3 regions of the Hydrogenophaga sp. L99 genome follow, and region 1 is predicted to be linked to each of the others. Evidence: riboswitches for the same ligand, from Rfam matches in the RefSeq annotation. Region 1 holds a riboswitch; each other region holds the start of a gene.
What was found. A riboswitch is a leader RNA that binds a small molecule or an ion and turns the genes downstream of it on or off. The one in region 1 is predicted to bind thiamine pyrophosphate.

Region 1 (2,194 bases):
GCACGCTGGCGCGGTCGAGCAGCGTGTGGCGCAGGCCGAACCAAGTTTGAAGCTGTTCGTTCCAGCGGATCACGTCGGTGGCGAAGAACTCGGTGCTGCGCTCGGTGCGGTTGGTGTACGGGTCGGTGTATTCGGCCAAGGGCGCGAAGGTAGGCAGGGTGTAAATGTTGCCAATGCCAACCGGGTTGTACGGATCGTCGGCTTGCAGCTGACCCCGGTCGGTGAAGCGGCTGGTGACCACGCCGGCGCTCACTTGGTGTTGAAGGGCGCCGGTGGTCAGTTTGCCGTTGATGCGCCACTGTGCGGCTGTGGTGTTGCGGCGCTCGTTTTCGCTGCGGTAATCGTAGAGGTCGAAGTCGCCATTGGGGCAATAGCTGAAGAGGTATTCGTCGGCAACCGGGTCGTAGCAACCATAGGGATACGCCAACCGGTCATCGGTCTTCAGCCGGTGCGTGCCCAGCTGCGCTTGCCAGTTCCAGTCGCTGTTGATGGCTTGGGTGTAGCGCACGCTGCCGCTGAAATTTTGGAACACCACGGGCTGGCTCCAAGGCTGGGTGTTGATGTTGATGCGGGCATCGGCCGGGGGCAGGGCGCTTCCCAGCAGGCTCAGGCCGGGCACGCTGGCCTGGCTGCGGCGCGAAACCTCGAATTCACCTTCCAGCAGGCTGTCGGGCGATAGACGCGCGTCCATTGCCAGCGCCATCAGGGCGCGCTGACCTTCGGTGCCGCGTCCGTGGCTGTTCAGGCGCTCGCCGAGCAGGTTGAGGCGGTAGCCCACGTCGCGGTTGTCACCCAGGCGCCCGCCCAGGTCGGCATGCACCAGCGCATTGCCGGTGCTGTTGGCTTCCAGTCGCAGGCTGCGCAGCTTGTTTTGGGTGGGGCGCTTCACCACCAGGTTGAACAGGCCGCCGGGCGCGCTGGTACCGGCCTGGATGCCACTGGTCCCTTTGAGCAACTCCACGCGCTCCAAGTGGTCCAGCGGCAGCGCGGTTTCGGCGCTGATGGGCAGGCCTTCGCGGCGGTAGTTGTAGGTGTTGTCGATGACGAAGCCGCGCACGCTCGCGTAGTCGTAATAGCCGCCAGCGTTGTAGGCGTCTGAAACCGACGCGTCCAGACGGTACAGGTCGCTCAGCCGGCGTGCCCCGGTGTTGATGATCTCGTCCGACGAGATGACGGTGGCGCTCAGCGGCGAATGGGCCAGGGGCTGGTCTGCGAACCCGCTGACGTCGGGCGCAGCGGTGACTGCGTCACTTTGAATGACGACCTCAGCCAGGCTGGCCGTGGGCGCCGGGCTTTGCGCTTGTGCTGCAGACGCGCAAGCGAGCAGGCAGGCCACGGCAGCGCTGCTGGGTTTGAAAGGGCCTGCCGCCGCAGCGGGCAGGCAAAGTGGGGAAGCGTTTCGGTTGGTGGTTGCCATGTGTTGTGTCCGTGGGACGTCAATGGCAGGTCGGCTGCACGCAAAACGGAGCTGGCGCACGTCGGGCGTGCGTTGGGTTTTGCGTGGCTGCTTCCCTGCGCGAGGATTACCTCAATCAGGTTCAAAGGGACTTTCTCAGTCGCAGCCTTGTCAGACCGCAACACCCCTAGCGAATGCACTTTTTCAAGCGCGGTTGGATTGTAGGTGCAAAAACAAAGCCCTCCGGTGGGAGGGCTTTGCGGGTGAGCGCAGGTGGCTCAATGGGTTTTGACGGGATCGGCTCAGTCAAACACCGGTGACTCGACACCCAGCACCTTGTGCAGTTTGGGGCTGGTGGTGGTGTATTGCAAAAACACCTTCTTGTCCGGAAAGATGATGGGCATGGCACCAAAAGCGGCCAGGGCGCATTCGTGGAAGCCGCACAAAATGAGCTTCTTTTTACCTGGGTAGGTGTTGATGTCGCCCACGGCGAAGATGCCGGGAATGCTGGTGGAAAACTTTTCGGTGTCCACGACCAGCTGCTTGCGTTCAATCTCCAGGCCCCAGTCGGCAATGGGGCCGAGCTTGGGCGACAGGCCAAAAAAGACCAGCAGCACGTCGAGCGGCACCACGCGGGTCACGGCGTCAGAGCCGGTGACTTTGACACCGCTGAGGCGGCCGTCTTGTTCTTCATGGCCGGTGATCTGGCCGACGATGAACTGCATCTCGAGTTGGTCACACAGGTCGCGCATCTTGGCCACGTTGGCGGGCGCGGCCTTGAAGCCGTCGCGGCGGTGG
Region 2 (2,194 bases), 710 kb from region 1:
AGCTGACCGCAAAGCTACTCCCCGTCCCACGCCTGTCGCTGGCGTTTCGCTCACCACCCCTGGCCGTGGCCAGCGCGTGAGCCTGGAGCGTGGCGTGGCAACGCGCAGCAAGAAAAACCCGGGCAAGCGCTCCAAAAAGGGCGGCTGACCGGTTGCTGGCTCCTGCGAGCCAGCCCCATGCAAAAGGCCCGCAACCGCGGGCCTTTTGCATGGGGCTTTCTCAGGCGCTGTTCAGGCCGCGCGTTGAAACGTCAAAAATCGGCCTTTGTAAGCCACCCCATCTTCCAGCAGGCGGTCTGCCGCGCGCATGTCCAGGGAGAAGCCCAGGGCGCCCATTGCCCGCCCAAACGCGGCGCGGTTGCCGCGGTCCGGGTCGACGATGATGACCTGCGCACCCGGTGCCGCGTGGCGGTGAATGAAACCGGCCAGCTGGGCCGGTTGCTGGCGCTCGTACAGCAGGTCGCTTCCCACAATCAGGTCAAAACGGCCCAGCAACGGATTGTCGGTTTCCCAGTTGCCCGCCTGGTATTTCAGCGGTCCCAGGCCATTGAGCAGCAGGTTTTCTTTCAGAAAAAGCTCGGTCAAAGGGTGCCAGTCGCTCACAGTCACATTGGCGCCGCGCCGGTGCATCACCAGACTGGACAGCGCCAGCCCGGCACCTATTTCCAGCACCCGCTGGCCAGCCAGCGCATGCGTCTGCATGGCCAGTGCCAGCACCCGGGCCGAAGGCCACACCTGGCCAAACAGCGACCAGCCCGCGGGCGGAATACCCAGCGCACCCGATGTGTTGACGGGGTCAGCGTATTGCTGGGTGTCTAGCAGGCAGCGCATGTGCCAGTCGACACCGCCGAGCGTGACGGTCTCGGTCTTGACTTGGTAGCCGGGCATGGTGGATGTTTCTCATGGGGTGGGACGTGGTGAAGCAGTTCAGATCGAACGGGCACAACGTTTCCTGGAGAAAGGCATGCGGGCCGAAGAGGCACTCTGGTGGTGGGCTTTGCCCTTGCGGGTTGGGCCAATGCACAGTAACACGCCGACCCGCCAACGCGTCGCAGGGCTACAATCCGCCACTTCACCGGGGGTGCCGGCTCACAGCCATGTGGGCAGCGGCTGAGAAATACCCCTCTCACCTGATCTGGGTTGTGCCAGCGTAGGGAGCGTGACGAGCCGGACCACCCAGGGTTGTGTTCCGTTCTTTTCAAGCGCCTGGCGTGGCGGTTATTGAAAAGGCGGCATCGCATGCAACGGCGGATTTTTTCTGGGCTTCTGGTTTCCCTCTTGCTGGCCGGTCACGCGGCGGCCAGCGCGCAAGCGCCCACGGTGCTGCGCCTGCTCACCCACAGCTCGTTTGACCTGCCCAAAGAGCTGCTCGCCCAGTTTGAAAAAGACGCGGGCGTGAAGCTGCAGATCGTCAAGGCGGGCGACGCGGGTGAAATGGTCAACAAACTCATCTTGACCCGCGCCAAGCCGCTGGCCGACGTGGTGTTTGGCATTGACAACACCCTGCTGCACCGCGCGCAAACCGCGAACGTGCTCGATGCCTACACCGGCCCCGCCGCCCAGCGCGCTGTGGCCGCGGGCATGGCCGAGGGCGCTGGCCCCAGCGGTGTGGCGGCAGGCGTGGTGCCGGTGGACTTTGGCTACGTCACGCTCAACATCGACAAAGCCTGGTTTGCCCAGAAGGGCCTGGCACTGCCCACGTCGCTGAACGACCTGACGCTGCCCGCCTACCGCAAACTGCTGGTGGTGCAAAACCCGGCCACCTCCAGCCCCGGCCAGGCCTTTTTGTGGGCCACTGTGGCCGGCCTGGGCGAGGCGGCCGCGTTTGACTGGTGGGCCCGCATGCGCGCCAACGGCGTGAAGGTGGCCAAGGGCTGGACCGAGGCCTATTACACCGATTTCACCCGCAACGGTGGCACGCGCCCGATCGTGGTTAGCTACGCCAGCAGCCCGGCGGCCGAGGTGTTTTACGCCAAAGAAAAACTCACCGAGTCGCCCACCGCCAACCTGTTCCTCAAGGGCGGCGTTTTTAGGCAGGTGGAGGGCGTGGCGCTGGTCAAGGGTGGCAACCCGGCGGCGCGCGAAGCGGCTGGCCGTTTCATTGAGTTTTTGCGCTCGGCCCCGGTGCAGCAGGCCTTGCAGACCAGCATGTGGATGTTTCCGGCCGAAGCCGGTGCGGCGCGGGTGGACGTGA
Region 3 (2,194 bases), 930 kb from region 1:
AACGGGGTGGACAACGCCGAGCGGCTGCGCGCCGTGCTGCCCGGTGTGGCCGTGGCCGCCGCCGTGGTGTATGTGGCCACCGAAATGGCCGGCCCCGGCCACCTGCGCCACCACGGCCGCGGTGAACTCGTCATCGAACCGTCTGTGCGCAGCGCCGAGGTGGTGCAAGCCCTGGTGGCCGCCGGCGTGCCCACCGAGGTGAGCGACAACGTGCGCGGCGCGCTCTGGACCAAGCTCATTCTCAACTGCGCCTACAACGCGCTGTCGGCCGTGGGCCGCATCGCCTACGGTGAACTGGTGCAGCGCCCCGGCGTGCTGGCCGTCATGCGCGACGTAGTGGCCGAATGCCGCGCCGTGGCCGCCGCCGACGGCGTGACCCTGCCCGGCGACGTGGACGCCGCCGTGCGCCGCATCGCCGAAACCATGCCCAGCCAGCTGTCATCCACCGCGCAAGACCTGATGCGCGGCAAGCCCAGCGAAATCGACCACCTCAACGGCTATGTGGTGCAACGCGGCGCAGCACTGGGCGTGCCCACGCCGGCCAACCAGGTGCTGTGGGCGGTGACCAAGCTGGTGGAAAAGCCGTAACCCGACGGTGCACAGGGCCTTGAAACGCGGCCTGCCCGGCAGGCCGCTATACTTCGCCCTGCTCCGGGGTGCACGGGCCGAAAGGCCCAGCGCTGAGATGGTTGAACAACCAAACCCGTGAACTTGATCTGGCTAGTACCAGCGAAAGAAGAGCGCAGCCCCCAGGGCCTGCATCCCCCACCCGTGGCGCGTGTCGCGACGGGTCCGTCCACACCACCAGTGGACCCGGGTGCATGTTTTGAAGGGCGGTCTCCGGAGCATCTACAGCCCCAACAGGAGACCGCCATGAACGCCCCCGACAAAATCCCCTTCGCCGACCAGTTCGCCCTCAGCCGCGAGCCCTTCCCCGCTTCGCGCAAGGTCTACGTGCCTGGCTCGAATCAGAGCATCCAGGTGCCCATGCGCGAGATCCTGCTGTCCAACGGCGAGCGGATCACGGTGTACGACACCTCCGGCCCCTACAGCGACCCGGCCGCTGCCATCGACGTGCGCACCGGCCTGGCCGATGTGCGCGGCGCCTGGATCGCGGCCCGCAGCGACACCGAAACCTACGAGGGCCGCCAGCGCGCCGCGCTGGACGACGGCATCAAGAACGAGGCCGCGCAGAACGGCACCACCATCGAACGCATCGAGGCCCTGCGCGCCGAGGCCGCCGGTCTGCAGCGCACGCCGCGCCGCGCCAAGAGCGGCATGAACGTCTCGCAGATGCACTACGCCCGCCAAGGCATCGTCACGCCCGAGATGGAGTACGTGGCGCTTCGCGAGAACGGCAAGCGCGAATGGATGCGCGAGTACCTGGGCGATCCGGCGCGTGAAGCGCGCCTGCGCGGCAACCCCATGGGCGCGCGCATCCCCGACGTGTTCACGCCCGAGTTCGTGCGCGACGAGGTGGCGCGCGGCCGCGCCATCATCCCGGCCAACATCAACCACCCCGAGGTCGAGCCCATGGCCATCGGGCGCAACTTCGGCGTGAAGATCAACGCCAACATCGGCAACTCGGCCGTGACCTCCAGCATCGAGGAAGAAGTGGACAAGCTGGTGTGGGCGACCCGCTGGGGCGCCGACAACGTGATGGACCTGTCCACCGGCAAAAACATCCACACCACGCGCGACTGGATCGTGCGCAACAGCCCGGTGCCCATCGGCACGGTGCCGATCTACCAGGCGCTGGAAAAAGTGGGCGGGGTGGCCGAAGACCTGACGTGGGCGATCTACCGCGACACCCTGATCGAGCAGGCCGAACAGGGCGTGGACTACTTCACCATCCACGCTGGCGTGCGGCTGGCCTACATCCACCTCACGGCGCAGCGCCGCACCGGCATCGTCTCGCGCGGCGGTTCGATCCTGGCCAAGTGGTGCATCACGCACCACAAAGAGAACTTCCTCTACACGCACTTCGAAGAAATCTGCGAGATCATGAAGGCCTACGACGTGAGCTTCTCGCTCGGCGACGGCCTGCGCCCCGGCAGCGGAGCGGACGCGAACGACGAAGCCCAGTTCGCCGAACTGAAGACGCTGGGCGAGCTCACGCAGGTGGCCTGGAAGCACGACGTGCAGACCATGATCGAAGGCCCTGGCCACGTGCCGATGCACCTGATCCAGGCCA

Region 2: another riboswitch for thiamine pyrophosphate. It lies ahead of AC4QBL_RS04475 (thiamine ABC transporter substrate-binding protein); the one in region 1 lies ahead of AC4QBL_RS07730 (TonB-dependent siderophore receptor).
Region 3: another riboswitch for thiamine pyrophosphate. It lies ahead of thiC (phosphomethylpyrimidine synthase ThiC); the one in region 1 lies ahead of AC4QBL_RS07730 (TonB-dependent siderophore receptor).

What each region holds. Positions count from the first base shown of each region.
Region 1 covers NZ_CM178972.1:1,639,076-1,641,269, reverse strand. Annotated here, with positions in the region: gene AC4QBL_RS07730 (TonB-dependent siderophore receptor) at 1-1,417, opposite strand, end outside; TPP riboswitch at 1,493-1,595, opposite strand; gene AC4QBL_RS07725 (NAD(P)/FAD-dependent oxidoreductase) at 1,699-2,194, opposite strand, start outside.
Region 2 covers NZ_CM178972.1:924,786-926,979, forward strand. Annotated here, with positions in the region: gene AC4QBL_RS04465 (hypothetical protein) at 1-148, shown strand, start outside; gene AC4QBL_RS04470 (class I SAM-dependent methyltransferase) at 232-888, opposite strand; TPP riboswitch at 1,068-1,175, shown strand; gene AC4QBL_RS04475 (thiamine ABC transporter substrate-binding protein) at 1,279-2,194, shown strand, end outside.
Region 3 covers NZ_CM178972.1:2,574,073-2,576,266, forward strand. Annotated here, with positions in the region: gene AC4QBL_RS12240 (ketopantoate reductase family protein) at 1-588, shown strand, start outside; TPP riboswitch at 643-755, shown strand; gene thiC (phosphomethylpyrimidine synthase ThiC) at 874-2,194, shown strand, end outside.